DNA from 3 places in the Staphylococcus ursi genome. Region 2 is predicted to be linked to each of the others. Evidence: predicted binding sites of a transcription regulator. Region 2 holds the regulator's gene; each other region holds the start of a gene.
The links. Region 2 encodes CtsR, which represses protease genes until heat stress. Its sites were predicted from a motif close to ATGGTCAATAAAGGTCAAACA; they were not measured.
Positions count from the first base shown of each region.

Region 1: the regulator CtsR is predicted to act here: its motif matches at 4,309-4,329, upstream of clpB (ATP-dependent chaperone ClpB).
Region 3: the regulator CtsR is predicted to act here: its motif matches at 5,027-5,047, upstream of clpP (ATP-dependent Clp endopeptidase proteolytic subunit ClpP).

Region 1 covers NZ_CP048279.1:765,001-775,924, reverse strand. The annotation lists gene GZH82_RS03340 (5'-nucleotidase, lipoprotein e(P4) family) at 72-977, opposite strand; gene clpB (ATP-dependent chaperone ClpB) at 1,649-4,273, opposite strand; gene GZH82_RS03330 (acyltransferase family protein) at 4,484-6,328, opposite strand; gene GZH82_RS03325 (metal-sulfur cluster assembly factor) at 6,597-6,905, opposite strand; gene GZH82_RS03320 (Cof-type HAD-IIB family hydrolase) at 7,019-7,843, shown strand; gene GZH82_RS03315 (CoA-disulfide reductase) at 7,873-9,198, shown strand; gene GZH82_RS03310 (YisL family protein) at 9,309-9,698, opposite strand; gene GZH82_RS03305 (fumarylacetoacetate hydrolase family protein) at 10,370-10,924, opposite strand, start outside.
Region 2 covers NZ_CP048279.1:2,661,720-2,672,643, forward strand. The annotation lists gene GZH82_RS12660 (ATP-dependent Clp protease ATP-binding subunit) at 1-1,207, opposite strand, end outside; gene GZH82_RS12665 (protein arginine kinase) at 1,223-2,227, opposite strand; gene GZH82_RS12670 (UvrB/UvrC motif-containing protein) at 2,217-2,747, opposite strand; gene GZH82_RS12675 (CtsR family transcriptional regulator) at 2,762-3,223, opposite strand; gene GZH82_RS12680 (NupC/NupG family nucleoside CNT transporter) at 3,389-4,594, shown strand; gene GZH82_RS12685 (hypothetical protein) at 4,853-5,002, shown strand; gene pdxT (pyridoxal 5'-phosphate synthase glutaminase subunit PdxT) at 5,245-5,802, opposite strand; gene pdxS (pyridoxal 5'-phosphate synthase lyase subunit PdxS) at 5,804-6,691, opposite strand; gene pdxR (MocR-like pyridoxine biosynthesis transcription factor PdxR) at 6,801-8,204, shown strand; gene GZH82_RS12705 (FUSC family protein) at 8,267-10,195, opposite strand; rRNA gene rrf (5S ribosomal RNA) at 10,282-10,396, opposite strand; rRNA gene GZH82_RS12715 (23S ribosomal RNA) at 10,477-10,924, opposite strand, start outside.
Region 3 covers NZ_CP048279.1:2,308,360-2,319,283, reverse strand. The annotation lists gene trxB (thioredoxin-disulfide reductase) at 1-638, shown strand, start outside; gene rapZ (RNase adapter RapZ) at 930-1,838, shown strand; gene GZH82_RS10945 (gluconeogenesis factor YvcK family protein) at 1,840-2,835, shown strand; gene whiA (DNA-binding protein WhiA) at 2,886-3,830, shown strand; tRNA gene GZH82_RS10935 (tRNA-Arg) at 4,871-4,942, opposite strand; gene clpP (ATP-dependent Clp endopeptidase proteolytic subunit ClpP) at 5,094-5,681, shown strand; partial or broken gene GZH82_RS10925 (GNAT family N-acetyltransferase) at 5,777-6,274, shown strand; gene GZH82_RS10920 (TIGR01777 family oxidoreductase) at 6,386-7,288, opposite strand; gene GZH82_RS10915 (DUF4887 domain-containing protein) at 8,125-8,805, shown strand; gene GZH82_RS10910 (hypothetical protein) at 8,905-9,135, opposite strand; gene GZH82_RS10905 (sugar-binding transcriptional regulator) at 9,437-10,474, shown strand; gene gap (type I glyceraldehyde-3-phosphate dehydrogenase) at 10,537-10,924, shown strand, end outside.

The sequences.
Region 1 (10,924 bases), 1.0 Mb from region 2:
ACTTGCCCATACGTAAAAAACTGACGAGACTTTAATATGGCCTCATCAGTTTTTTAAGGTTTTAGTAGAATTTACTTCATTTCGTACGATTGTACTTTATTAGTTTTCGCATCGAAATAACGTAATGACTGTTCACGACTTTGAATTTTTTTATTGTTTTCTAAGCCGTAGTTATTGTCATATAATGTCGCTTCCCAACTACCGTACATTGGGTTAGGGAAAATGATGTACTTGCTACCGAAATCATCTTCATGTTGCTTCACAAGTGCTTCACGTGATTTCGCTGTCGGTTGTTTAGGCTCATCAAAATCAAGTAAGTTGTCGCCAAATAACATGACTAAATTGTAATCTGTACGTACTTTATCGCGACGTTCAGTTTTTCCTTTTTCCCCTTCTTTTTTCAGCAACACATGCTTTTTATCGGCTTGTGGCAATTTTTCATTTCTTAAGTTTTTAATTGTCGCGTCTAAATCTTTTTCATGTGAACGGTCTGATACATAAAAGATTTCAACATCATGACGATCTGCATATTTCAAGAATGATCTCGCGCCATAAACAGGTTTTGCTTGTGCAGATTGTACCCATTCATGCCAACCTTCTGGGAAAGATTGACCTTTTAATGCATTCGTTGCTTGATACGGTGAGTTATCGAGCACTGTTTCATCAATATCAAGGACGATGGCTAATTTTTTACCACCGTGATGATTTTTAATCTTTTTACTTAAAGTTTCTTTCGCTGCGTTATAACCTTGTGCATACAATGCTTTGGCTTCTGCTGAGTTTTGATACCAAGCCACACTCATGATGTTTTGTTGACCTAACGTTTGCGCTGCCTTATCTTTCGCTTTTATTTCGTGCTTTTCTGTTTGCTCAGTTTTAACTGCGCCACTACCTGAAGCGTATGTTGCAGTCGATACGCTAGAAGAAACGATGCCTAATGCTAAAAGTGCTGCTGATGCTTTTGTCCATTTATTCAAGTTCTTCACCTTTTCTATGTATAATGTGCGAATTGGGCTGATAGTTAAATTCACACATCTATATTAAAACCTTTTTTAGTAAATCTCAATATTTCTATTAATTTTTTATATTTATGACATTGAAAAGAAGCACCATAAAAATTATTGCTTGTCTTGATTGATATATTTTAATCAAATCGCCCTCATTAATAACCTTATTAAATGCTCACAATTGCCATCATAGACTCTCGTTTCCTAGGGGCTGATCCTCCAACTTAATTTGGCTTGATTGAAAGGTTCACTAGATGGAAGCCGAATTGGATTTTGGGCGCAGTACAGAAATCTCATGTGTCACAAAGATTTCGTAGTACTGCCTACACACAAAGTGTCTGACTTCTCAATGCGTATGCTTTTGAGAAGTCAGACAGCTACTGCGATAAACAGTAACCACTATCAAAGTGATTAGACGTGATATTGTTTTTTACTTTTTCCTCAGGAGTCTCGTCCATTTGGGCAATTGAATTTCAAAGACAATGAATCAATGCGGACAAATTTATGAATAAGGAACATGACAAGTATCAAAATTTTTTAGTCCCATATACCCTATGTTCATTATTTGCTTCACGATTACAACTTTCTTTGATCATAAAAGGCTGGAAGAACTCAATTGTCTCCCAGCCTCAATCTATAATCTATTCGTTTTCACTGTCTACACTTTGCGGTTTTTCTACTTCAAAATGAATGTCCCCATCTTTCAAATCGCCGTATACGATTGTGCCTTCTGGTAAGTTTTCTTTGATCATCATACGTGCAAGTGGTGTTTCGACATGTCGTTGTACAAAGCGTTTAAGTGGACGTGCACCAAACTGTGGTTCGTAAGCTGTTTCAGCCATCCATTTTGCCGCTTCATCTGAAATTTCTAATGTAATACGTTGATCCATTAAGCGCATGTTCAAGTTAATCAAGATTTTATCGACAATCATTTGCATATCATCCATTGTTAATGGTTTGAACAATACGATATCGTCCATACGGTTTAATATTTCAGGTTTAAAGTATGCATTCAAACTGTTCATGACTGCTTTTTCTGTCGCATCATCAATCTTGCCACTATCTTTCACATTTTCAAGTAAAATTTGTGAGCCGATATTACTTGTCATAATGATAATTGTGTTTTTGAAATCAACGCTACGTCCTTTTGAATCTGTTAAACGACCTTCATCTAAAATTTGAAGTAATACGTTAAAGACATCTGTATGTGCTTTTTCCACTTCGTCTAACAAAATGACTGAATATGGGTTACGTCTCACTGCTTCTGTTAATTGACCGCCTTCATCATGACCCACATAACCTGGAGGCGCCCCGATTAAACGAGAGACAGCGTGTTTTTCCATATATTCACTCATATCAATGCGAATCATATGTTTTTCAGAATCAAACAATGATGACGCTAATGATTTCGCTAGTTCTGTTTTACCGACCCCTGTTGGCCCTAAAAATAGAAATGAGCCAATAGGACGATTGGGGTCTTTAATTCCTGCTCTAGCGCGTACAACCGCATCCGCTACTAAATCTACCGCACGATCTTGACCTACGACACGCTCATGTAAAATATCGGATAAGTGTAATAATTTTTCACGTTCAGTTTCGACAAGTTTTGACACAGGAATGCCTGTCCATTGACTGACGATTTCACCGATTTCTTCGTCTGTCACGACTTCACGAATAATGCGGTCTGAGTCTGTGCCTTTTTCTTCTTGGAATGCCGCTTCTAACGCTTTTAATTCTTTTTCTAATTCTGGAATTTTACCGTGTTGAAGAATCGCTGCTTTTTCAAGGTCATAGTTGTTTTCTGCATCTTCTAACGCTTTACGACTTTCATCAAGTTCTGCACGTTTTTTTTGGACTTTTGCAATTTTTTCTTTTTCATTTTCCACACGTGCTTGCAATGCCGCTTGTTTTTCTTTTTCTTCAGCTAATTCTTCTTGTAATTCTTTCAAACGAATACGACTTGCTTCATCAGACTCTTTTTTCAATGCATTTTCTTCAATTTCTAACTGCATCACACGACGATTCGCTTGGTCGAGTTCAGTTGGATTAGAGCCCATTTCTGTTCGAATGGTTGCTGAAGCTTGATCGACTAAATCAATCGCTTTATCCGGTAAGAATCGGTCTGTAATATAGCGATCTGACAATTCCGCTGCCGCAACGAGTGCACGGTCTTGAATACGCACACCATGGTGGACTTCATAACGTTCTTTCAAGCCTCTTAAAATAGAAATTGTATCTTCAACAGTCGGCTCCGCAACTGCAACTTTTTGGAAACGACGCTCTAACGCAGAATCTTTTTCGATGTATTCACGATACTCATTTAATGTTGTCGCACCAATACAGTGAAGTTCACCTCTTGCTAACATGGGTTTCAACATGTTGCCGGCATCCATCGCACCGTCCGTTTTACCTGCACCGACTAACATATGAATTTCATCTATAAAGAGTAAAATACGACCTTCTGATTCTTTGACTTCTTTCAATACCGCTTTGAGTCGTTCTTCAAATTCACCACGGTATTTCGCACCTGCAACGAGCGCACTTAAGTCTAATTCAAACACTGTCTTGTCGAGCAATGAATCGGGCACATCTCTTTTCACGATACGTTGTGCCAATCCTTCAACAATCGCCGTTTTACCGACACCTGGTTCACCAATAAGAACAGGGTTGTTTTTCGTTTTACGACTTAAAATGCGAATCGTATTACGAATTTCTTCATCACGACCAATGACAGGGTCCATGTTGCCTTTACGAACTTCTTCAACGAGGTCACGACCATATTTTGCTAATGCTTCGTAGTTTACTTCAGGATTTTGTGTAGTCACATGATTCCCTCCTCTTATCTTTTTAATAATTTCAATGATGATATCTTTTTTACCGTCAACAAATCGTTTCGTCGTTTCATCAACATCGATGGCCGCACGTAAAACATGTTCCATCGAAATATATTGATCGTCATATGCTTGCATGTAATTTTCAGCTTTAACGAATAAATTGTTCATTTGAGGCGACATATATTGCCCATATTGGACGTTGTCACCTTTCACTGTTGGATAATTTTTTAACTTGTCTTCATATGCTTGGTTTAAAGCATGCGTATCAATGTTTGCACGTTCTAAAATACTGTGAAATAAGCTTTCTGGTGCTTCGAGTACTGCTTTTAAAACAGCCTCTACTTCTACATTTGTTAATTTGTATGTTTTCGCATGTTCAATTGCTTTTTGAAGTGCATTTTGAATCGCATGTGTCATTTGATTAATGTCCAAAATGTCTCACTCCTTTATTGGAATAGGTCAAATTGACTTTGACTTTCTTTGACCTTAACTCTATTATAAGTCCACATTTACTAAAAATCAATCGATAACTTTGACTTTTTTTGACTATTTTTTAATTCTCCCTCATATATTTAACCCAATCACATCCATTTTAATCAAAAAATAAGGCTACATCTTTTTCAAGACATAACCCTCTTTTTGTTACTTATTCTTTTTCTTCGTACTGTGATTTTTTTCAATCGTTTGAATAATGCTGTTCGTTAATGCACGCACACCTGGTGGCTCTAAATGAATGCCATCCGGCGCAAAATATTCTGTATGATTTTCAGAACGGCTATACCAATCGACTAACGTCACATTCGCTCGTTTTTTCGCTGCTTTCGCTAACACTGCATTCACATGTGATTCATAAGAACGTGGGACGCGCGTATTCACGACATAAATATCTGCCTTGCCGAATTGTTCTAGCAAACTGTTCAACTGTTCTTCTGTAAAATCACCATTTGTCCCTAATTCAAGGACGACAATATCATTTTTATCACGATAGCTTTGATATTGCTGTTTCGCAAGAGGTATCGCTTCTACTAAGTTACGTCCCACTTTACCATTAATGTCTGCTTTAGGCACAAATGATTTAAAGTAGTCGCCAATGTCTACCATCACGGAATCACCAATCAATAACGGTTTCCATGATGCATATTTCTGCTTATTCCCTTTCACGACAAAGCCATCAATTTCAAGTTGTGGTAACGGCAGTGGTTGGGTAATCAGTTTATCAATTTCTTCGGTATTCACTTCTGTCACTTGCGTACTATTATTTTTGGTGAAACGGTTAAAGACCCCCACCATTACGAGTAACGTTGGAATGAGTAAAATAATCACTAACCATGTCCGCAAAACTTTTTGTGAACGCCAATTTTTCAAATGATTAAAGGCGAAAATGTTAAATCCTTCTTTTCTAAACGGCTGTTCGATAGATTTGTAAGAAAACTCCGCCATGAGCACCATCAATAAAATTTCAACGACATAAACTAAAGGTGGAATTTGACCTTGCACGAACTGATGGTGAATCAATACGATAATCGGATAATGCCATAAATATAAACTATACGATCGGCTACCGATAAAGGTAAAAACTTTGTTGCCTAAAAACTTCGCAAAATACCCTGAAGGATGAACACTACTTGCGATAACTAATAATGTGACCGCTGAAATGAGAAAAAATCCTCCGTAATACAAAATACTATTCGTTTCAGATACGAATTTGAAACATATAAATAAAATAGCCAAACCGATTACGCCAGCAGTATCGATCATCATGCGCATCTTGCGGTTCACTTTCGCTTTTAATTGAAAAGGTGGCCAAACAAGTGCAAGCAATACCCCCATCAATAATGTTTGTATCCGTGTATCAGTACCAAAATAAACACGTGCAACATTTTCGTTCGGTACGTATAACACCATCATCGTGATCATGGAGATGACGAGTAATATTAAAAATGTGATGCGTATCGATTTCAGACGACGCATAAAGCTTAACAAACCAAGTAATACAATCGGAAACACGAGATAAAACTGCTCTTCTATTGCTAATGACCATAGATGTTTTAATGGTTGTACTGCAAATTGTTCAAAGTAATCGACATTTTGCATAATGTACCACCAATTCGACACATAAAATATTGCCGCAATACTATCCGCACGTACTTTTTGAATTTCCGTTGGCATGAAAACTAAGGTAAGCACAAGTACGCCCATGACTAAAAAGAGCACTGCAGGAATTAGTCGTTTAACACGTCTTAGCCAAAATGATGTCAATTCAATTTTTCCCGTATGATGATACTCCGTTAATAACAAACTCGTAATTAAATAACCAGAAATCACAAAAAATGTATCTACCCCTAGAAAGCCACCCGACAACCATTGTGGATTGAGATGATAGATAATGATTGCGATGACTGCAACCGCTCTAATACCGTCTAACCCAGGCATGTATCGCGGACTTATAGGTTTTCTGTCTCGTTGATTATAGTTCCACACAAACATCATTCTTTCCAAATTTAATGTATTGATTATATATTGTATACTTTTGTTTTCATTCGTGCAATTGTATTCGCGAAATTTATGTAAACGTTTTATTGAGCATCTAAAATTTTTTACATTGTGGTAGCTATACTTCAAACGATGCTATTGACCTGTAACTTCAAGGAGTTATGCGGGGGAGCAGTAAGATTGCGTCCTGTTCATAGGTAAAAAAAAGACTTTCAAAATTGAATTCACAATTGAGAAAGCCCCTTTAACTACTTCAAAAATATTAGCTGATACCTAACGCAATTTTAGCATAACGTGACATCATATCTTTATTCCATGGTGGATTCCAAACGATGTTCACTTCGGTATCTTGAATTTCTGGAAGTTCTGCTAATACTGTTTTAACTTGGTCAACAATTTGTGGCCCTAATGGACAACCAATTGAAGTGAGTGTCATTTCTACAGTACATAAACCATCATCATCTAAATCAACTTTATAAACAAGCCCTAAATTGACAATATCAATCCCTAACTCAGGGTCAATGACATTTTCAAGCGCGCCTAAAATACTATCTTTCAGTGCCTCTTCCATCCGTATCACCTCTTTTATGTTATTACTAGTAACAATATATCAAAATCCCCACTTTTCGACAATAAAATGCTATGATATGTATACACTGAAACTTGGTACTAAGGAGAGTATGAATGAAACAACATTTAATTTGTTTAGATTTAGATGGAACACTTTTAAATGATGAAAAGGAGATTCCAGAATATACATTTCGTGTGTTAAAAGCACTACAACAAAAAGGGCATGCCGTCATTATTGCAACGGGTCGACCTTATCGTGCAAGTCAGCGTTATTACGATCAACTTGGATTAAAAACGCCTATCGTTAACTTTAATGGTGCGTTTGTACATCATCCCCATGATGAGACATTCTCAGTGCAACACCATCGTTTAGATGAAGGACTTGCGACGAGCATTATTGAAACTTTGAAAAAAATGCAAGTGAAAAATATGATTGCTGAAGTGAAAGATTGCGTCTTTTTAGATCAACCTGACCCACATCTTTTTGAAGGTTTTAGCATGGGAAATCCAGTGACAAAAGTTGGCGATTTACGCGAAAACTTAAATGAAGATCCAACATCACTATTAATTGAAGCGGAAGAAATGATGATTCCACGTGTGAAACAAGTGTTGACACGCTTCTATGCTGAAAATATCGAACATCGTCGTTGGGGGGCCCCTTTCCCAGTCATTGAAATTGTCAAAAAGGGCATCAGTAAAGCAGTCGGTATCGATATTGTGAAAGATTGTCTACAAATCGAGCATGACCATATTATTGCATTTGGCGATGAAGATAATGATTTAGAAATGATTAAATATGCGAAACATGGTATTGCGATGGGAAATGCGATTGATGAGCTCAAACATGTCGCAAAAGAAACAACACTGTCGAATAATGAAGACGGTATCGGAATTTATTTAAATCGTTTCTTTAACTTAAATATGCCTAAAGAGAAATAACACAACTGTTGGAAGAAGGAGTAGTTACAATGACAAAACATATTATTGTCGTCGGTGCAGTCGCGGGTGGTGCAACAAGTGCCAGCCAAATTCGACGTTTAGACAATGAAAGCCGTATTACTGTATATGAAAAAGATAGTTTTATGAGTTTCGCAAATTGTGGTTTACCTTATTACCTGGGAAATGTTGTAGAAGAACGAGATGACATTTTATCAGCAACACCAGAAAACTTTAAGGCGAAAAAGAATATTGATGTCAAAGTGAAATACGAAGTACTTAAACTAGATGTCAAAAATCAAACAGTAACCGTGAAAAATCATCTGACTGGCGAAACATTTGAAGACCCTTATGATATTTTAGTGCTCAGTCCAGGTGCACGTGCAAGCCACCTTAACTTTGACGTTCCTCACCTTTTCACATTGCGCAATATGGACGATACTGACCAAATCGATACATATATTCGCAAAAACAATGTACAAAGCGTTTTAATTGTCGGAGCGGGATACGTCAGCCTTGAAATGGTAGAAAATATGCACCATCGCGGCCTACATCCGACATTAATCCATCGTTCTGAAGCAGTGAATAAATTGATGGATCAAGATATGAACAGTGTCATTTTCGATGCGCTGAATGCATACAGTATTCCGTATCGCTTAAATGAGGAGATTCAGTCCATTGACGGTCATACGGTAACATTTAAGTCAGGTGTAGTTGAAGATTATGACATGATTATTGCAGGCGTCGGTGTACAACCAAATTCAGAGTTCATCCAAAATTCTGGTGTGCAACTTGACGCAAAGGGCTATATTCCAGTCAATGACAAATTTGAAACGAATATTCCAAACATTTATGCGGTTGGCGATATTGTCACAAGCTTTTATCGTCACGTTGACCTGCCTGCACATGTACCACTCGCTTGGGGTGCACATCGCGGTGCAAGTGTCGTTGCTGAACAAATTGCAGGTCATCCAGAAGTTAGATTTAAAGGTTACGTCGGTGCCAATATCGTTAAATTTTTCGATTACACATTAGCAAGTACAGGTATCTCACCGCAAGAATTGAAAAACTTTGATTATCAAATGGTAGAAGTGAATCTTAATACACACGCGAGTTATTACCCTGATAATAGCAAAGTCCATTTAAGAGCGTATTTTGATAAAGAGACACGCCGCATTTTAAGAGTCGCTGCAGTAGGTCAAAAAGATGTCGACAAACGTATTGACGTTCTATCTATGGCATTAATGCATCAAACAACAATTGACGAATTAACAGAATTTGAAGTTGCTTATGCGCCACCATTTGCACATCCTAAAGATTTAATTAATATGTTAGGTTATAAAACACGAAATCTATAATATAGAAAAAAGCGAAGGAGCATCAATGGCGCATCCTTCACTTTTATTTGTTTTGTATGAACGGTTGTACTTTTATGAATGATTCACATTTCAAACGTGTGAACCCTTGCTTAACGGAATAAATCAGTAATCGGACCCCATGGTAAAATTGCGCCTAAAATAATGGTAACAATAACAACAACTAAAGTAGCAATAAAGACACCTCGACTTGGCGCTTTTTTCTTCTTACGCGCTAAAGTCACTTCAATTAAACCAATGACTGCAATACCCGCTAGCAGTTTCAAAGTCATTAACATATGACTCACACCCGTAGCTGAAAAAGCTTTGATCGCAAGCCAAAAACCTGTAATTAAAACGAAAAGCATAAATAATCGTGTTGCCATATGGAGTGACTTAAATAATGGCGTCGGACCTTGCTTGTTTGAATAATTTTCATACGTCGCATAAAACAAAATCAAAAGAACAATCCAACTTACAATATGCACGTTGATTAAAAACATGTTTGGTAACCTCCTTATGTTGCGCATCTTTCCAATCATAACATAATATAGCCTTCTACACATTTTAATTACCTAATTATTGTTAATCCAAACACTTTTGAAAATTATCATAGCAAACAGCAACATTTTGATGACAAGCTTTGGGGAGAGTTAAAAATTTTTCATCCCGCAATGCTTTCTTCGTTTACTTTATTACCAACTCGGATTCGTGGACTTACCAGGGACTGCTCTCAGAAAGCGTCCCAAGATAGCAATCAATAAAGTAATTTCTCCTTAACCCTCTTTACTCCATACCACATATCATTATGCAGAAAATGAATATCGACGCATCATATGATTTGCGCACCACTATTCAAATTGACGCACTTCTTATAACTACAAGAACGATTCTTTTCCTACTCAATATCGATACTTTATTTGATTGCAAATCTGGGCGAGACTCCTGAGGCATAGAGCCCAAACTAAAAAACAACCAACGCTTCCACTACAAATGTAACACTAAAATCAAAACGTTGGTTAGTTGAAGTGAGGCGCCTAGGAACGCGAACCCAAAATAGCAATCAATAAAGTTGATTCACTAAAAGCTCCAAAGAATCGTTCAGCAATTTATAAACCCCCACGACATCAATAAGAAAGCACCAAGCGCAAAATCACTTGATGCTCATTTCATATTAATCTTTCGCAATAAAGTTTGTTAACGTTCCAATATTATCAATCGTTACTTTCACTTCATCACCAGGCTGTAAAAACTTCGGTGGATTCATACCGGCACCGACGCCTGCTGGTGTACCCGTCGCAATAATATCTCCTGGATGTAACGCTACATATTTTGAAATTTCTTCAATCAACTCATCAATTTTTAAAATCATTTGTGAAGTATTGCCGTCTTGACGAATTTCATTGTTCACCTTTGTGACGATATTTACGTTTTCAGGTGTAGGGAGTTCATCTTTTGTCACGATGTAAGGACCCATTGGGCAGCCCCCTGTTAAACTTTTAGACAAGAATGCTTGGTCATGCGCTTTTTGTGCATTACGGTCTGTGATGTCGTTAATAATTGTATAACCATATACATAATCCAACGCTAAACCTTTTGGAATTTTTTCGCCCGATTTACCAATCACTACACCAAGTTCGCCTTCATAATCTAAAGCATCTGTAATGTCTTGGTGGTTCGGAATTGTACTTTCATCACCTGTTAATGACGAAGCTGCTTTCGTAAACAC
Region 2 (10,924 bases):
GTACTTTTGAACTTGCCTCGTCAATCAAGTCAATCGCTTTATCTGGTAAGAAACGGTCTTGTACGTAACGGTCACTTAATTTCGCCGCTGCTTCTACCGCTTCATCAGAAATGTTAATTCTGTGGTGCGCTTCATAACGGTCACGTAAGCCTTTTAAGATGGCAATCGTATCTTGTACACTTGGTTCGTCAACTTGAACTGGTTGGAAACGACGTTCAAGTGCTGCATCTTTTTCGATATGCTTACGGTATTCATCTAAAGTAGTTGCACCTATACATTGTAATTCGCCACGTGCAAGCGCTGGTTTTAAAATGTTAGACGCATCAATCGCACCTTCTGCACCACCTGCACCAATGAGCGTATGCATTTCGTCAATGAACAGAATCACATTCCCTGCATGATGAATTTCTTCCATGACTTTTTTCAAGCGTTCTTCAAATTCACCACGATATTTCGTACCTGCCACAACAGTACCCATATCAAGTGACATGACACGTTTATCTTTTAGTGTTTCAGGCACTTCATTGTTCACAATCGCTTGCGCTAAACCTTCAGCAATCGCCGTTTTACCGACACCTGGTTCACCGATTAACACAGGATTGTTCTTCGTACGACGACTCAACACTTCAATAACACGTGTAATTTCAGCGTTACGTCCCACTACTGGATCTAATATGCCGTCTTTCGCAATTACTGTTAAGTCACGCGCTAAACCATCTAATGTTGGCGTATGATTTGATTTTGCGGCTTGTGCATTTTTGTTAGACATTTCTGGGCTACCTAACGCTTTGACGACTTGTGCACGCGCTTTAGTAATATTCAAGTCTAGATTCGCAAATACACGCGCTGCCACACCTTCATTTTCACGGATGAGGCCGAGTAAAATATGCTCTGTTCCAACGAAATTGTGTTGTAACTTACGCGCTTCGTCCATAGACAGTTCAATCACTTTTTTCGCACGTGGTGTGTAGTGTAACGCACCCATCTGCTCTTGACCGTGACCAATCAGTTTTTCGACCTCTTCAATCACTTTATCTTCTGTAATGTCAAAGCTTTCCAATACTTTTGCAGCAATGCCTTCAGGTTCTTTCATTAACCCTAGTAATAAATGTTCCGTCCCAATATTCGAATGGTTTAAACGGATTGCTTCTTCTTGTGCATGCGCGAGTACACGTTGTGCGCGTTCTGTTAATCTTCCAAATAGCATATGCCAACCTCCTATTTATATATATGTTCTTAAAATCTCTGCTCGTTTTGCTTCAATAGATTGTTCATCTGTTTCATCTATTAAAAATGGTGACTGTATCGCGACCATTAATTCATTAAATCGAAAATCTTCCATATCTAAAATACCTAAATCGACGCCCAACTTAATATCACTTAAACGATAGGACGCTTCTTCCACCGAAATTAAACGACTATACTTTAATATACCCAAAGAACGATATATTCTATCTAACGTTTCGGTATGATTGTGTTCATTTAATCGCTCACGTAAAGCCAGTTCTTCGTGAATAATTTGGTCTACTAATTCTGTTAAAGCATCAATAATTTCTTGCTCACTTTTTCCCAACGTCAACTGATTTGAAACTTGGTAAATATGGCCGTAAACTTGTGAGCCTTCACCATAAATCCCTCGAATCGTAAAACCAAAGCGGTTAATCGTCTGAGCAATGCGGTTCATCCGTTTCATAATTGATAAACCAGGCAAATGCAACATGACACTTGCACGCATCCCTGTACCAACATTCGTTGGACATGTCGTTAAATAACCGAGTTGCTCATCATAACTGATTTGTAATGTACGATCTAATATATCATCTATTGCGGATGCTTTTTGATAAAGTTCATTTAATGACAAATCATTGCCCATTGCTTGAATACGAATATGATCCTCTTCATTCACCATCACACTTACCGACTCATCTTCATTCAACAATACTGCAGATGCCGGTTGTTTCGTCAACTCAGGGCTGATTAAGTGTTTGGCTACTAGCTTATACTTACTCAATTGGTCGAGTTCGTCTAAGCGGAGTACTTTTAAATCTGTTAATACATCTTGCACTTCATTAATGATGCGATGTCCCTCAGCTTCAGATGAAAACATGAGTGGGTGCACATCATTTTCAAGGTTACGTGCTAAACGAATGCGCGATGACATGATGACCGGTTGTGCATTCACTTTTTTCATCCAATCGCTCATATGTTGGTCTAAATTATGCATCATCTTGTTGGGACACCTCACTTTGTTGCTCAAGTGCTTGAATCTCATCACGGACAATCGCCGCTTCTTCAAAGGCTTGTTGTGCGACTAATAATTCAAGACGTGCACGTTTTTCTTCCAGTTGCTTTTTCAGCGCACGTTTATGCTGTGATGACTTCGGACATTTACCCGAATGTTCGATATGACCACCTTGGACACGTCTCACAATGTCATACACGTCTTCTTTAAATGTTTCATAACATTGCGCGCAGCCGAATTTACCGACATGTGCAATATCCTTCAACGTCATTTGACAGTTCGGACAGCGTTTTTGCTCTCGATAAACAACTTGATCCACATTCAGACCATGTTTTGCTGCCAAATGTTGCAAAATTTGTTGGATGACGAATGTGCCTTCAACGTCATCACCTTCATGCCATTGTTCGTCAGATTGATCATAACCTGATTGATCGTAAGCTTGAATAGGATGAAATTCAAGGTGCTTGTTTTGCTGTTTATCAAGTTCACGTTTATCGATTTTCATTGCACATCACCCTTCTAATAATAATTAATTACGGGAAGTAACCGTTTCAAAATATTCGCACGGATAATATCTCTTGATGCGACATCCATTTTTAATGTTTCCCGGTCCACGACTGCCGCAATCATTTTTGCTTCTCGGTCCGTAATTAATTGATTTTCACGCAAGCCATCAATAATATACAAAGCTTGTTGTTGAGAAAGGGCCGGACCAATCAACTCCATTAAGCGTTTAATGTAGTTGTTTTGGTCTTTCGTTTCAACTTTTGTGATTCGAATATAACCACCGCCACCGCGTTTACTTTGGATTTCATAACCGTGTTCGTTAGTAAAGCGCGTCTTAATGACATAATTCAACTGAGATGGTACACAATCAAAACGCTGTGCAATATTGGCACGTTGAATTTCAACAACATCATCTTGTGCCTCTTCAAACAATTGCTTAATGTACTGTTCTATGATGTCAGACATATTATGCATGGTATCACCCCTTTTGACCATCTTTGACTATATTATAGAACCCACTTTGACCTTTTTCAACCAATTTGATTTTAAATTTGATAAATAGTTATGTTACTGCTTACATTTTTGTTGTATGATAGTCTTAGTAAAAATTTAATTAGAAAAAATAGAGGTGGAACACGCATGCATATTTTAATTGGGGTCATCGGGATAGGTGTTTTCTTAGCCCTCGCTTTTATTGCAAGTTCTGACAAAAAGAATGTACGCTGGAAATACATTGGCATCATGTTAGTCATTCAATTGATCTTAGCGTTCTTCTTACTTAAAACGAACATTGGGATTACGATTGTTGGCGGTATTGCGAAAGGATTTGGCTACTTGCTTAAACAAGCAGGCGTCGGTGTAGATTTCGTTTTCGGTGGTTTAGCGAATGAAGGTGCGATGTCATTCTTCTTAAACGTTTTATTACCTATCGTCTTCATTTCAGCATTAATCGGTATTTTGCAATATACGAAAATTTTACCATTAATCATTAACGTTTTAGGTTTCTTAATCTCAAAAATTAATGGAATGGGCCGTTTAGAATCGTACAATGCCGTTGCAGCAGCAATTTTAGGTCAATCAGAAGTTTTCATTTCACTTAAAAAGCAATTGCCTTACATTACGAAACAACGCTTATACACATTGACGGCATCAGCAATGTCAACAGTATCAGCATCTATCATCGGGGCATACTTTACATTAGTACAACCGAAATATGTTGTAACAGCAGTCGTATTAAACTTATTAGGCGGTTTCATCATCGCTTCAATTATCAATCCATATAAAGTGAATGAAGAAGACGACAAATTATTAATTGAAGAAGAAAAGAAACAGCAATCCTTCTTTGAAATGTTAGGGGAATACATTTTAGACGGATTTAAAGTTGCAGTAATCGTAGGTGCGATGTTAATCGGTTATATCGCCTTAATTTCATTACTCAATGGCCTTGTTGGCGGACTCGTGAGCCTCGTTTCTGGCGGTTCATTAGACTGGAACTTCCAAACATTAATCGGCTTTATCTTTGCACCACTCGCATTCTTAACAGGGATTCCTTGGAGTGACGCAGTGGACGCAGGTTCAATTATGGCAACGAAATTATTATCAAACGAATTCGTAGCGATGACTGAACTCGGCAAAGCATCTGGTTTATCAGAACGTTCATTAGGTATCGTATCGGTATTCTTAGTATCATTTGCCAACTTCAGCTCAATCGGTATCATCTCAGGTGCCATCAAGTCATTAAACGACGAAAAAGGCGACATGGTTGCACGTTTCGGATTAAAATTATTATTCGGTGCAACACTCGTATCATTCGTATCAGCAGCGATCGCAGGCTTTTTCTTGTAAGCCGTATCTAAAGTAGTTGAAAAGATAAACAAACATATCATTGAATATAAAAGAGACTGAGTCATTATGGCTGAGTCTCTTTTTTGTTTTGCATTAAAGTTTGAATATATTGCTCGGCAGGTAGCGGTAGACGATCAAATTGAATATTAAAGAGGCATTTTCATCTTTTTCATGAATATCTCGGATTTTTCGTTAATAAATTCACAGGAGAAGTCACTTATGCGAGTGAAAAATTGATTAAAACCACTTTACCAGCATATGGAGGTCCACCGGTTCAGCTGTATTTTTAGAGAAAACAACGAATTGGTCGGTATATTATCCAAAGGTGAAGAGGATAACACAGATGCCATTTTAGTGCCTATCACAAAAGGTATTGCTAGATGGTATAAAGATAAAAATACAACTTAGAAAACCCTTCTTAACAAATCAGTGTTCTAAATTGCTACCACGTTTGTATCAAAAAGTGTGGTGTAGGGAGTCACCAGATTCTTTATATCCCAATATAGTTTTACAATAGTTAAAGGCTAGGACCATTCGAAGCCCTAGCCTACTTACGCAAGATATTGAACCGCCCGAGTACGAAACCGTATGCTCGGTAGTGTGAGAGGACGAATAGTCAGTTAATGGCTATTCTCCTACTCGATTCTATTCTACTGCTGCATCACATACTCTATAAAGTATTGTGTCATGCGATAATCATCTGTTAATTCTGGGTGGAACGATACGCCTAAATAACGGCCTTGTCGTACAGCAATTATTTTGTCATCAATCATCCCTAATACATCAACGGCTGCTTCTGTTGATTGAATATGGGGTGCACGAATAAAGACACCTTCAATCGGTTGATCAATACCTTTAATGTGTAATTCAGACTCGAAACTATCGACTTGTCGTCCAAATGAATTACGTGCTACTGTAATATCTAACTTTTGAAGATATCCTTCTTCGCCTACAATATCTTTCGCAAGGACAATCAAGCCTGCACACGTACCGAACATAGGTAATTGCGATGCACGTAACGCCTCTTTAAAACCGTAAAGATTCATGAGACGGCGTAAAGTAGTCGATTCACCACCAGGGATAATTAATCCGTCGATTTCTTCTAATTGTTCAACTTTTTTAATTGCGACACCTTCATGACCCGCAAGTTCAATATGACGGATATGTTCACGCACCGCACCTTGCAAAGCTAATACACCGATTTTCATCTTACCAACCACGCTCTTGCATACGTTCTTCTAATGAAAGTTGATTAATATCAATGCCTTTCATCGCTGTACCTAATTTTTTCGCTAACTCACCAATGAGTTTATAATCTTGGTAATGTGTTGTCGCTTGTACAATCGCTTTAGCAAATGTTTCTGGGTCTTCAGATTTGAAAATACCTGAACCTACGAATACACCGTCAGCGCCTAATTCCATCATTAATGCCGCATCTTGAGGTGTTGCCACGCCACCTGCCGCAAAGTTCACGACTGGTAAACGACCATGTTTTTTAATGTCTTTTAAGATTTCATATGGCGCACCTAAGTTTTTCGCCTCTGTCATCAATTCGTCATCGCTCATCACTGTGATACGTTTCACTTCTTGATTCACTTGGCGCATATGACGTACAGCTTCTACGATATTCCCTGTACCTGGTTCACCTTTCGTACGTAACATCGCAGCACCTTCACCGATACGACGCGCTGCTTCACCTAAGTTACGGCAACCACAAACGAATGGTACTGTATATTCATCTTTTTTCAAATGGAACACTTCATCTGCAGGTGTTAACACTTCTGACTCATCAATATAGTCTACACCCATTGCTTCTAATACTCTTGCTTCTGTAATATGACCGATACGACATTTCGCCATTACAGGAATAGATACAGCATTCATAACTTCTTCTACAATAGATGGATTACATGCACGCGCAACGCCACCTGCTGCACGAATATCAGATGGGACACGTTCAAGTGCCATAACTGCAACTGCACCTGCTTCTTCTGCAATTTTCGCTTGTTCTGCATTCACGACGTCCATAATTACGCCGCCTTTTTGCATTTCTGCCATTCCTCGTTTAACACGTTCTGATCCGACTTGTTTAGACATAGGTAATGAAACCCCCTTTTATTATTTACACATGTAGCTTATACTATTATCTGAACCGCTTAAAGTGTCAGAAATACAAAATATTTAAGGGTCAGATTGAGGTGCTCTCATGGAAATGTTGATGTTTCATATTAATAAACGAGAAGGTCAGCCGATTTATATTCAATTATACGAAAATATTAAACAAAGTATTATTAATGGTAGTATGCACGAAGGTGAAAAGTTACCTTCCAAACGTCAACTGAGTCAATATTTGTCAGTCAGTCAAACAACCGTAGAAAATGCCTATGCGCAACTTGTCGATGAAGGTTATATATATAGCCAACCGAAATCCGGCTTTTTTGTCAGTGACATCGAAACATTGCCGTTTACTAAAAAGACACCACTCACACCATTGCATACATATCATAATACGACGCCTGAACCAACTTATGCATTTAACTTAGGGATGATTGATCAAGCTCACTTTCCTTTCGAACAATTTCGGAAATATGCGAAAGAAGCATTTGAAGAATTACAATTTCATCTCGTTGAACCTGGGCATAAGCAAGGAGATTATGCTTTACGTACGCAAATTAGTCGCTATTTATTTCATAGTCGCGGTGTTCAATCCACGCCCGAGCAAGTCGTTGTCGCTTCGTCTACAGAGCAGTTGCTGTCTATCATTACAGATTTACTGCCAGGACCTAAAGGGATGATGTTAGAAGACCCGATTTACCCTCAAGTCCATCAGCTTTTAACACGTAAACATATTCCTTATCATTTTGTGCCCGTTGAAAAAGATGGCATCGCGATGAATACAATTGAAAATGCGTCACATCACATCGTTTACATTACACCAAGTCACCAATTTCCAACAGGTGTGACGATGAGCCTCAAAAAGCGGATGCGTCTTTTGAAATGGGCTAGTGCAACGCCTCATCGTTATATTATTGAAGATGATTATGACTCAGAATTTCGTTATGAAGGCAAACCCATTCCAGCCCTTCAAAGTTTAGATCAAACAGGTAGTGTCATTTATGTCAGTACATTTTCCAAGTCCATTTCTCCAACCATTCGGATTGCTTACGCCGTGTTACCGGAAGCCCTGTTACATCATTATCAACAATCAGAAAATATTGAAGGCGGAACGGTACCGCGTCATACCCAATTTATGGTGACAGCCTTTATGGAAACGAATCAATTTGAACGCCATTTAAATCGCATGAGAAAAATTTATCGTCAAAAGCGAGACATTATTTTACAACAATTACAACAGTATCCTTCTATTTTTGCAGTTTCTGGTGAAAAAACAGGCATGCATTTGATTATTACTATTAAAAACGGTTGGTCAGAACAACAATGTCTTAAGCAATTACAACGCTTTGACATCGATATGAAGCCACTTTCCCAATATGTCTACCACCAACAAGATACCGCCCCTCGTTTTGTTGTAGGCTTTGGCGGGATTCCATTAGAAGATTTAGAAACGCATATAGAAAGGCTCATCGCTTGTTTTAAAGATGAACATTGAACACATAAAAAAAGACATGCATGACTGAACATTTCATTCAACCGTACATGTCTTTTTTACGTTTAATCTTTCAATAAGTGTGGATTTCTCACATTCTGATAGTCATACAACTCAATTTCTTGCAGTTGCATCAGTGAACGTCGAAGTTGTGCGTAATGATTCATTTCAGGTAACGTTACAATCTTTTCTGGACGCTGACCTTGTTCTAATAATTTAGCAATATTTTCAAATACAACCAAATACTGTCCCATAGCCTCTTGACTAATCAACATACGCTTCTGGTCCTCCATCACTTGCATTAACTTAAAGCTCATTTGTTCAAGAATAAACATCGCAGGATAAAAATATTGCGTTCTTTTCTTATTCGATAACAATTCACCATACGCATAACGATACATCACTTGCACATTCTCAATATTAATTTTCAGTCTCAATCTTTCCCTTTGACGAAAGTTATCGATATTGTAATGAACATTCGAAAACAGTGCATGGAAAATTCGAGCTTCAATGCGTGTCACGTCCGCCATAAATTCCGGTAGACGTTTAGAAGCAAGCCGTCTCCCAATAATCATCACGCCAATAATCGCAAGCCCTACCCCCACTGTCGTATCTAATAAACGTGGAATAGCGATAGCAAGTGTTAATGTCCCTTGCGCCAAACCACTTAATAAAATGACTTGAACCGTAATCGCAAACATCGCAAGCGCATAATTGGCACCGACTAAAATTTCAGTAATCGCACCACTTAAACTCAGTACAATGACAACCATTAAACTGTTTGGTTCTAGAAGTAAAAAGCCAATCACAATGCCAATTCCAATAAGCGTCCCTATCCATCTTGCGCCGGCCCGTTCAATACTTGCAATCGTCGTACCACCAAGAAGGACCGTATGCGCACTTAATGGAATCCAGTAAGCACGTTCAAAGTTAAACATCAGTGCCACAAAAATTGCGATACCGATGATGAGTGAATATTTCGCAGCTGAAATAAAATGCATAGACTCAGGTGTTAAATGATAACGTAACCTTCTTAAATATTGCGGAGACTGTCGTGTCACATGCTTTTTAACTTGTTCATCAGGCGCATCAATCATTTCATCCACCTTAAAAATTAAACCTACCAGTTCCTCAAATGCATCGGGAACAGTGACTTCTTTTCTCCAAACACTTTTTGACGTTTTCCCTTGCGTAATACGGTGCACAACGTCGGTCATCATTTCATCTATAATAGGCGGCATTGGACGATGACCTTTCGCATTCAATTCGAGTAGTTCTGAATATACCCCTTCAGCAGTACGATGCAGCAATGACAACCGTTGTACTTCTACAGACTTTCTCTTCAATACAGATCTTGAAGCTTGAAGAATTTCAGAAGTCGAAATCAATGTTTGCACCGTCGTTTTGGTCAAGGCATTAAACGTCACTTGATCATTAAAATGGTGAATCAATCCTTGAATCTCCTTGAACTCTTTAGACACTGCACTAAATTCAGGATGTTCATGTCCTATTTTAATTTCGATGAGCACAAATATAAGCGCAAGAAGACCACCGATACCTACAATAGTCCCTCTCCATAAGAATGCATGCGGATCGGGAGGCATGACACTAGCCAAACTATAGGCAATAATAAAAAATGTAGAAGAAGGACCAGGTATATTTAAAGTATTAAAAATATAAAACGGCACAACAGCAACAATTAGAAGAAAGATACCAAAAAGCAAAGGGGTACTCGCGGTTAATGTCCCTATCATCATCGTCACAACTAAACCAATGGCTGCGAAAGTGACTGAACGCAAGCGCGAATTAAACGTCCCTTTGAAGACATAAATACTCGCAAAAGTCCCAATCGTTGCTAATAATGCACTTGAAAAATCATTAAACATCAAGCCATAGAGTAAAGGCAAAAACATCAATAGCCCTTGACGTAAACCACGTTGTAAATCAATTTTATCGACATCGATATGTGCGACATTTTTGAAATAAGTCAACATGAAAGACACCACCTTTGTTTAAATAAAAAAAGAGACCTACTAAAGGGTCTCAATTCGGCTCATCGCATCCTATGCGTTTTATTTCTGCTTGGCAACGTCCTACTCTCGCGGAACGTAAGTCCGACTACCATCGGCGCTAAAGAGCTTAACTTCTGTGTTCGACATGGGAACAGGTGTGACCTCTTTGCCATAGTCACCAAACAAAAATATAGTTGAATGTTATACATTCAAAACTAGATAGTAAGTATATTTATCACAAGCATTACCTTATGAACAATTATTTGATTAAGTCTTCGATCGATTAGTATTCGTCAGCTCCACGTATCGCTACGCTTCCACCTCGAACCTATTAACCTCATCATCTTTGAGGGATCTTATAACCGAAGTTGGGAAATCTCATCTCGAGGGGGGCTTCATGCTTAGATGCTTTCAGCACTTATCCCGTCCATACATAGCTACCCAGCTATGCCGTTGGCACGACAACTGGTACACCAGAGGTATGTCCATCCCGGTCCTCTCGTACTAAGGACAGCTCCTCTCAAATTTCCTACGCCCACGACGGATAGGGACCGAACTGTCTCACGACGTTCTGAACCCAGCTCGCGTACCGCTTTAATGGGCGAACAGCCCAACCCTTGGGACCGACTACAGCCCCAGGATGCGATGAGCCGACATCGAGGTGCCAAACCTCCCCGTCGATGTGAACTCTTGGGGGAGATAAGCCTGTTA
Region 3 (10,924 bases), 350 kb from region 2:
GTTCTAGTACACTTGAAGCGACAACTGTTATTATTGCAACGGGTGCGGAATACAAAAAAGTTGGCGTACCTGGAGAAGAACAGCTCGGAGGTCGCGGTGTCAGCTATTGTGCTGTATGTGATGGTGCTTTCTTTAAAAACAAAAATATCTATGTTATCGGTGGCGGCGATTCAGCAGTAGAAGAAGGAACATTCTTGACTAAATTTGCTAGCAAAGTCACAATCGTACACCGTCGTGACCAATTAAGAGCACAAAAAATCCTACAAGATCGTGCCTTTAAAAATGATAAAATTGATTTTATTTGGAATCACACACTTAAATCTGTTAATGAAAAAGACGGTAAAGTAGGTTCATTAACGCTTGTTTCAACAGTTGATGGAACTGAACAAACAGTTGAAGCAGATGGTTTATTCGTATATGTAGGTATGAAACCTCTAACGCAACCATTTGAAAATTTAGGTATCACAAACGAAGCAGGATATATTGTTGCAAACGATGATATGAGTACTGCGATTAAAGGAATTTTTGTAGCAGGAGACGTTCGTGAAAAAGGATTGCGTCAAATCGTTACAGCAACAAGTGACGGTAGTATCGCCGCTCAAAGTGCACAAGAATATATCGAAAGTTTACATGACTAAATATTAAAACAGATGACATTGAATCAACAGGAGCTGGACGCTGTTTCCAGTTCCTTTTTTATAGCATTTAATGGGGTATCATGTAGCGCTGAAGGTTTCCTAAATGACTTGTTGATTGAATTTGATCACGGATGCATTAACCGTATTCGAAAAATGGAGATAGAATAAGTGATCAATACGGCTGTGACATCACAATTTTTTCAAAAACATAGATATGCATATCATCCCTCTATAACTTTAGACTGATTTCATGTAAACTAATAGAGAATATGATTGGATGGTGGTTAATAAATGCAACATGAAGAAAATAATGAAATCGTAAAAAGTGAACTCCTTGTTGTCACAGGTCTCTCTGGTGCAGGGAAATCATTAGTCATTCAAAGTTTAGAGGACTTAGGCTATTTCTGTGTCGACAACTTACCGCCGATTTTACTTCCAAAATTTGTAGAATTGATGGAGCAAGGTAACCCATCGATGCAAAAAGTTGCGGTAGGGATTGACTTGAGAGGGCGCGAATTTTTCCAATATTTAGTACGTGAAATCGATGCAGTACAAAGTCGTAAAGATGTCATTGTCGATGTATTATTCGTTGATGCGGATACGGAAAAGCTCATTTCACGCTATAAAGAAACACGTCGTAAACATCCTTTACAAGAACATACGGAGTTACCGCTCGTCAAAGCCATCAATGAAGAACGCAAATTACTATCAGAAGTAAGAAGTTTAGCGAATTACACTTTAGATACAACAACGTTATCACCTAAAGCCTTAAGAAAACGCGTTTATGAATATTTTAATAAAGAAAATAAATCAACATTTACAATCAATGTCTCTAGTTTTGGTTTTAAGCACGGTATTCAAATTGATGCAGATCTAGTATTTGATGTCCGCTTTTTACCCAACCCATACTATGTAGCTGAATTGAGACCACTCACAGGTATGGATGAAGATGTTTATAAATATGTTATGAAGTGGAAAGAAACGAATACATTTTATGAAAAACTATTAGATTTATTGTTATTTATGATTCCGGGTTATAAAAAAGAAGGAAAGTCGCAACTCGTTATCGCAATTGGATGTACGGGTGGTCAACACCGATCAGTCGCACTAGCACAACGTTTAGCTGAAGAATTAAAGCAAATTTATGATTATAATGTATATGTTCATCATCGTGATGCGCATATAGAAAGTGGCGAGTAAAATGAAACAACTTAAATTAGTACTGATTGGTGGAGGTACTGGTTTATCCGTTTTAGCAAGAGGATTAAAAACTTTTCCGATAGATATTACAGCAATTGTGACAGTAGCAGATGACGGTGGTAGCACAGGGAAAATAAGAGATGAGATGGATATTCCGGCACCAGGAGATGTACGTAACGTATTGGCTGCTTTAAGTGATGTAGAACCAACGCTTGAGCAACTATTTCAATATCGATTTAAAGAAGATCAGATTAGTGGTCACTCACTGGGGAACCTGTTGATTGCGGCTTTAACGAATATTACCCACGATTTCGGTCATGCAGTGAAAGAACTAAGTAAAATTTTAAATATTAAAGGTCGTGTCATTCCGTCAACTATTTCGAGTGTCTCTTTGAATGCAGAGATGGAAGATGGCGAAATTGTCTCAGGAGAGTCTAATATTCCAAGAAAACAAAAGAAGATTAAGCGTGTGTTTTTAGAACCTGCTGATGTACAACCAATGGACGAAGCGATTGAGGCCTTGCGTGAAGCGGATTTAATTGTGTTAGGTCCGGGATCTTTATACACAAGTGTTATTTCAAACTTATGTGTCAAAGGAATTGCCAATGCGATAGTCGAAAGTGACGCGAAAAAATTATATGTTTCTAACATTATGACACAACCGGGCGAAACAGATCACTACACAGTCATGGATCATATCGATGCCATTCATCAACAACTGGGTGATCATGTGCTTGATTTTGTGATTGCGAATCAACTAGAATTTTCACCTCAAATTATTGAAAAATATGAATCAAAGGGCGCAAAGCCTGTGTATTATGATAAGGATGAATTGAATCAACTCGGTGTGCAACTCGTGACAGGACAGCATCTTGTAGAAGTTTCAGAACATGATTATGTGCGACATCGTACGGAAGTTTTGGCAGAAATGATTTATGAAATTGCCTTACAAGAAATTAGTACTATTCAGTTTGACCCAGATCAATTCAAATCCTAATTGTAGCTAGCCATTTTGAACCATAGTAAATAGAAAGGGAAAGATTCATTATGAGCTTTGCATCTGAAATGAAAAATGAACTGACACGAATTGAAGTTGACCATGCGAATGCTAAGGCAGAACTGAGCGCACTGATTCGAATGAACGGTGCCTTGAGCTTGTCTAATCAACAATTTGTGATTAATATCCAAACGGAAAATGCAACGACGGCGCGACGTATTTATTCGCTTATTAAATTTGTGTTTAAAGTTGAAGTTGAAATATTAGTGCGCAAAAAAATGAAGTTGAAGAAAAACAATATTTATATTTGTCGAATAAAAATGAAGACGAGGGAAATTTTGGATGAACTCGGGATTTTGAAAAACGGCATGTTCAGTCATGATATTGATCCTAAAATGGTGAAAGATGACGAAATGAGACGGAGTTATTTACGTGGTGCATTTCTAGCAGGTGGCTCCGTGAACAATCCAGAAACGTCTTCTTATCATTTAGAAATTTTTTCACTTTATGAAGGCCATTCAACGGGTTTGACGCAATTGATGAATACGTATGAGTTAAATGCAAAAAGTTTAGAACGTAAAAAGGGATGGATTACATATCTCAAAGAAGCTGAACGGATAGCTGAATTTTTAAGTTTGATTGGTGGTTATCAAGCGCTATTAAAGTTTGAAGATGTGAGAATTGTGCGAGATATGCGTAACTCGGTGAATCGTCTCGTTAATTGTGAGACGGCAAATTTGAATAAGACAGTCAGTGCAGCTATGAAGCAAGTTGAAAGTATTCAACTGATTGATCAAGAAATCGGCATTGATAACTTGCCAGACCGGCTAAGAGAAGTAGCGAGATTGCGTATTGAGCACCAAGATGTCTCGTTAAAAGAATTAGGAGAGATGGTGAGCACCGGTACCATTTCCAAATCAGGCATTAACCATCGTTTGAGAAAACTGAATGAAATGGCTGATAAAATTAGACGTGGAGAGCCATTTGAAGTGTAAATATAGCCCTGTTTAAAATAAGCATCTTTAGACCTCTAAAAAGGTTTAAAGATGCTTATTTTAATGCGTAAATTGATGTTTTGTTGAATGAATGAAATTTTATTGACTAGGGGAATTCATTAGAGAGTATGGAGAAAGAAGGAATCTTTGTTTTTGATAAAGATAAAACAAAACGTAGATGTCAAATCATGAATATGTACATGTTATACGTTGAAGCTCAAGTTATCATTGCAACACCTCTATCAACTAAATTTTAAAGATGTGTTTATTGATATGGATTATGTAAGAACAGAGAAGCAAATTTGTATCTATGACACAAGTTGTATAGTGTATAATGAATTAAGAATTGTTGAGTAAGGGGGAATCTTCTATGTTTGATATCAATAAAATTAAAAAATTGCTAAAGAAATGGGTGTTGAAGTTAATCCTTCAGATACAAAGACAAAAAACGGTTTATATTTTAGAAATGAAAGTGGGCAATTGCTGAATATGGTTTAGACAAAATGACTTCTCAACGATCAAACCAATACAACAATTTTTTGATAAAGATTTCTATATTACAAAAAACAGTGAGCTTGTAAAAACGCCATATAACAATAAAGCGAGTCGTTATTTAACACAGGTAATCTCATAAAGAAACAATTATAACAGAGGCAGCATGATGGAGGGAATTAGTTTTATCAACTATGTAGTAGATGCAAAGTATTACAAAAGAAACCCTAATTTTGATGTCTTCATTCATCTTCATTTTTCGACTGTTTTATAATCATTAGTGAATCATAAATTCATGAGTAGTAGAGGATAGGAAAACTTAATGTACTAGCTTCGTGTGAATGTTAATCTTAAGGACTAGATCGTCATAAACGTTATAAACAAATTAAAAGTTACAATGACAACTTAATCGGGAATAAATGAATGAAAGTCCCTAAAAAGTCCGTGAAATCTTACGTTATACGGCGTGCAAGTGACTAGCAAAACAAAAAGAACCCCGTCGTTATGGGATTCTTCATTTTAAAAAGTGTGTGATTTAGCGTTATGAACCCCCTCGAGAGGAATCGAACCTCTATCGTAAGAACCGGAATCTTATGTGTTATCCATTACACTACGAGGGGTTAATTGCGTAAGTCTATTCACCATTGTACCTTTCGGGCATGCAAGGGTCAACTCCTAACACAAATCTGTCTATAAGTGCGTTGTTTTTGACCATTTTTGACTTTTGCGTTAGAATAAATATAAATTAACAAATTTAGGAGGAATCACCAAATGAATTTAATTCCTACAGTTATTGAAACGACAAACCGCGGTGAACGTGCATACGATATTTATTCACGTTTATTGAAAGACCGTATCATCATGTTAGGTTCAGCGATTGATGATAACGTGGCAAACTCAATCGTATCACAATTATTATTCTTACAAGCACAAGACGCGGAGAAAGATATTTATTTATATATTAATTCACCTGGTGGTAGTGTGACAGCTGGTTTTGCGATTTACGATACGATTCAACACATTAAACCAGATGTACAAACAATCTGTATCGGTATGGCAGCATCAATGGGATCATTTTTATTAGCTGCAGGTGCAAAAGGTAAACGTTTCGCATTACCAAACGCAGAAGTGATGATTCACCAACCACTTGGCGGTGCACAAGGTCAAGCGACTGAAATCGAAATCGCAGCGAAACACATTTTAAGAACACGAGAAAGATTAAACAAAATCTTATCAGAACGTACTGGTCAACCGATTGAAAAAATCGAAAAAGATACAGATCGTGATAACTTCTTAACTGCTCAAGAAGCGAAAGAATACGGTTTAATCGATGAAGTGATGGAGCCTGAAAAAGCTTAATAAAGTGATATGATAGTGAGGGGTGAGACAACAGTTTCATCCCTTTTTTGTTACATTGGGAGGGATTGAAAACGTGTATTAAGGGAGGAATGACGATGAATCAACATGTTAGACAAGCGACACCTAATGATTTAGAAGCAATTATGGAATTATATCATCACGCCATATTACATACCATAGTAGTTTATACATACGAACCGACCCAAATTGAAGAAGGACGTCAATGGTTGGCACAAAAGCAACGTGAAAACTATCCGGTATTTGCATATGAAGGAGACGGAACGGTGTTAGGTTTTGCGACTAATGGTCCATTTAAAAATTAGCCCGCTTATCAATATACAATTGAACATTCCATCTATGTCAGTCCTGATGCAAAGAGACAAGGGGTTGCTTCTCAGTTATTAAAAGTAGTGATTGAAGATGCAGCGGCGAATGGTTATCAAACGATTGTGACTGGTATTGATGATAGCAATGAGAGAAGTTTGAAATTGCATGAAAAAATACCTATTAACAATATGGGAACGTTAGAAAAAGTCGGCTACAAATTTGAAAGCTGGCTCAATCTCGCATTCTATCAAAAGCAGTTAAAGTAATATGAGCATTGAGCATCACGCTTTTTAAAAGTGATTGTAGACCACTAAAAAGATGACTCTGAGTATAAAAGTTGTAAAATCAACAACAACTCGAGTCATCCATAGTGGTTTTTACTTTGAATATAAATCTTTTAAGGCTGACGGCAAGGTCGGATAGTCAAATTGAAATCCTAAGTCTGATATTCTTTGTGGCACCATATATTGTGTATCGAGTATGAGCGTCGACATTTTACCAAGCACAAGACGTAGCATCAATGCAGGTACCCAAGTGTAATGTGGTCGATGCATGGTGCTTCCTAAAGCTTTGCCGAATTGATGTTGTGTTTCAGGTGCCGGTGCTGATAAATTATATGGTCCTGATGCTTCGGGAGCCTGAATGAGAAATTGAATGGCACGCACTAAATCTGACAAATGAATCCATGAATACCATTGACGTCCATTACCAACGCGTCCACCTACAAAGAAACGATAAGGCAGTGCCATCATTGGAAGTGCGCCGCCGTTACGAGATAGAATAAGTCCAAAGCGCCCACAGATGACCCGTGTGCCAAGCTGTCCAAACAGTGTCGCTTGTCTTTCCCATTGATACACGATTTCTGACAATAAATCATGGGGTGTCGTCTGATACGTTTCAGTATAAACAGCTGTTTCTGATGGCGGGTAATACCCCATAGCACTTGCATTAAATAGGACATCCGGTGTTTGGTCTCGTTGTTTAAATAAGTCAAACAGCGCGCGTGTTGCTTGAATACGACTTGTCATCATAAGCTGCTGATGCTTAGTTGTCCAACGTTGATTTAATGTTGCGCCTGCCAAATTAATGACAATGTCAATGTGTGGGACTTCTTCCTCCCAACCGTCCTTGTTCCAATTAATATAATGTACATTGTGTTGTTGTGAAGTTCTATCACTTCTTGTTAGGATATAGATCATCGTTTCATTAGAGCGCGTAAGTTGTTCAACTAAAGCACGTCCAACCATACCGGTGCCACCTGTAATTAAATAACGTTTCATAGGCTTCACTCCTTTACCTTCTGTGAGTTCATAGTATTGTCAATAAATGGTCATCAATTCTTCACTAACGACGGCTTGAATCTGTTTATTTTTTCACAAAGTACGTTATAATAGAGATACCTTCGATAATTAATACATCTCTTAATTAAATTCAGTATACCCCTTAAATATATACGACGAAGGTATTTTTGACTCCCTTTAGTAGAGATCTGGATGATGCAGCATTCAGATCTCTTTATTTGTTTTCGGGAGTCACGAAGGTCTTCAGACATTATCCTCAATTTTACCTATTAAAAATGACCCGTGTGCATGATGTTATTTATTTTTACGCTGACGGTCATTCATTTTTTGATTAATCAATTTACCAATCACACGATAAACAATAAAACGAATCAGCATATTTACAATTCTTTTCATCTGAACGCTCCTTTATATTTGTCGTAGTACATACATTCCTTTATTTTTACAAATTAAACTTAATACCGTGTAGGCCTTATCTTGAACTTCAAAATTGACAAGAAACACGTATTTAAAAATGCTTTCTGTATGAATGATTTTAAGAGATATAAACGGGTAAATAATAAGATGGATAGCGAGAAATTAAAAGGTATTTTATTATTTACGACATGGCTATGTCCAAGCTACTTTACAGAAAGAGAGAGGTATCCATGTTACGATGAGATGATCGTGTCATTTACTTTAACTGTAATTACAGTATACTAAAAGCTAACTCATTTTATTAATTGGAATAAAATGCATGTGTTAAGTTTTGAATTCACAATGAAATATGATTGAATAAAATATATTGTTATCAATTTATAAAGAGAGGGAATGCAATGTCAGCACCAAAACCAAATGAGCATGATACCCGCAATGTGAAACCTAATAAGAAAAAGAGACGTTTACTAGGCTTTTTAAGTGTCATCGTTATTCTATTATTGCTCGGGGGATTAGTCTTTGCCATTTTTTCATTTGTCGATCAATCGCACAGAGGGAATGAACGTTTAAAAGAGAAGTCCATTGAAGAACAAAAGGAAAAACGTGAAGCAGAAATCAAAAAAGAAAAAGAACGAAAAGAACGTGAAGAACGAGAAAAAGAACGAAGCATTGAAGCGGCTCAAGCTGAACAAGAGCGGTCCATTGAAGCCGCACGTCAAGCAGAAATAGAAGCCGCACGTCAAGCGCGACTCGAATGGCAACGTCAACAACAGCAGCAACAAAGAGAAAAAGCCGCAGAAGCTCGAAAATCGAAGTCAACAACGGAAGAAGAGAAAGACGACAGCGATAGTGAAGCAACGGAAGAGGAACCTGAAACAAAAGAGGAACGTACAACGGAAGAGGCAACGACAGAAGAACCGAAAACGACACAACCCAAACCTTCAACTGAGCAACGTTCATCTCAAGAAGGACAAACAGGTCAATCACAGTCTAGCGAGCGCTCAACAACTGAAAGAAGTACTGCACCACAACAGAGTTCAGAATCACCTTCAAAAGCGCGCAATGGTGACGAGTCATAAAATACAGTATTAATAAGCAAAATGAATAGGGCAAAAATAGGGCTGTTGAGATATGTAGAAAATCTCTGCAGCCCTTTTTTAATAACGATGCGTATAGTTTTAGAAAATGAGGTTAAGGAGCAATGTTAATAGTATCGATAAAATAATAGAGAAAAGACAGCCAGGAAAACATCCCACTGGGGTACAACCTATTGTGCGCACATATGTCCGCTGAAATGGTCCTGTATCGTTTTGAAATGTATCGTCTTGGCGACGGTTAATCTCATCAGGATGTCGATAGCGTGGGTCGGATGGATCAATGACTTCGGGTTGGTCAGATTGTTTAGACATAGTTTCACCTCTTTCTTTCAATGTAAATTATCTTGTCAATGATTGCAATGGATGGGGTATCGATGTTTATTTTTAGTGAAAAATGTGAATAATAATGTGACAACAGTCATTAAGTTATGCATTGGTGGTCGTTATTTGTCCAACATTTATAAAAATCGGGATGCTTTTTGACTTGCATTTGTTGTGCACAAATAGTATGATGAACTTGTAAACATGATAAGTTTTTATTGTATTTTGGACTAAAAATGTCACGGCATGGCTTGAATATGGCCATCTTGTCACTATTAAGGAGGCCTTTATCATGGAACGTATGATTCATGTTCAACAAAAAATTGTGCCTGACTTGATAGACAAAATGCATCGACGTTTTTCTATTCTAACAACGATTCAAAAATATCAACCGGTTGGGCGGCGGACTTTAAGTGAGTTGCTCAACATAACTGAGCGTGTATTACGTTCAGAAACAGATTTATTGAAGCAGCAAGAATTGATATCTGTAAAATCGACAGGTATGACATTGACTTCTCAAGGTTTAGATGTTGTCTCGCAGCTGAATGAATATTTCGATCAGTATACAGACTATCATCGCCTCGCACAATCCATCAAATCGACATATCAACTCGATGAAGTTCATGTGATTCCTGGTGATAGTGATAAAGATTCAAACGTTAAAGTAGAATTAGGTCGCATCGCTGGACAGCTTCTTGAAAAGCAACTGTATGACCATGCTATTGTGTCAGTAACAGGTGGCTCTACTATGGCATCGGTAAGTGACGCAATGTCTCATTTGCCTTTCCAAGTACTCTTTGTGCCAGCACGTGGCGGTCTCGGTCAAAATGTCATCTTTCAAGCGAACACAATTTGTTCTCGTATGGCTCAAAGGACAGGTGGTAGTTACACAACGTTATATGTGCCTGAACAAGTGAGTGAATTGACCTATCAAAATTTAATGAAAGAACCTTCAGTGATTCAAACGCTGGATAAAATACGTGAATCACAATTTACAATACACGGCATTGGTGATGCGCTGAAAATGGCGAAGAGAAGACAATCGCCACCAGAAGTCATAGAAAAACTTCAACATCATTTTGCTGTGGGTGAAGCGTTTGGTTATTATTTTGATCAACAAGGCCAAATTATTCACAGAGTTAAAACGATTGGTATTCAACTTGAAGAAGCGCAATCAAAAACACATATTTTTGCTGTAGCTGGCGGAGAATCCAAAGGGCTTGCGATTAAAGCTTATCTTAAGATGGCGACACCTAATACGGTGTTGATTACAGATGAAGCTGCGGCGAAAGTGATCACAAGGGAAAAGTTTGTTGAAAATAAAAAGTGAGTGAATTGTTTCATTATTGAATTGATTCACTTTTTAAATATCATTTAAAGGAGGCCATTAACATGGCAGTAAAAGTAGCAATTAACGGATTTGGTAGAATTGGTCGTTTAGCATTTAGAAGAATTCAAGATGTGGAAAATATCGACGTTGTAGCAGTAAACGATTTAACAGACGACGATATGCTTGCACACTTATTAAAATATGACTCAACTCAAGGTCGTTTTACTGAAGAAGTAGAAGTAATTGACGGTGGTTTCCGTGTAAATGGTAAAGAAGTGAAATCATTCTCTGAACCAGAACCTAAAAACTTACCATGGGGCGAGTTAGACATCGACGTCGTATTAGAATGTACTGGTTTCTTCACTGAAAAAGAAAAAGCTGAAGCACACATCGAAGCAGGTGCGAAAAAAGTATTAATTTCTGCACCAGCTAAAGGTGACCTTAAAACAG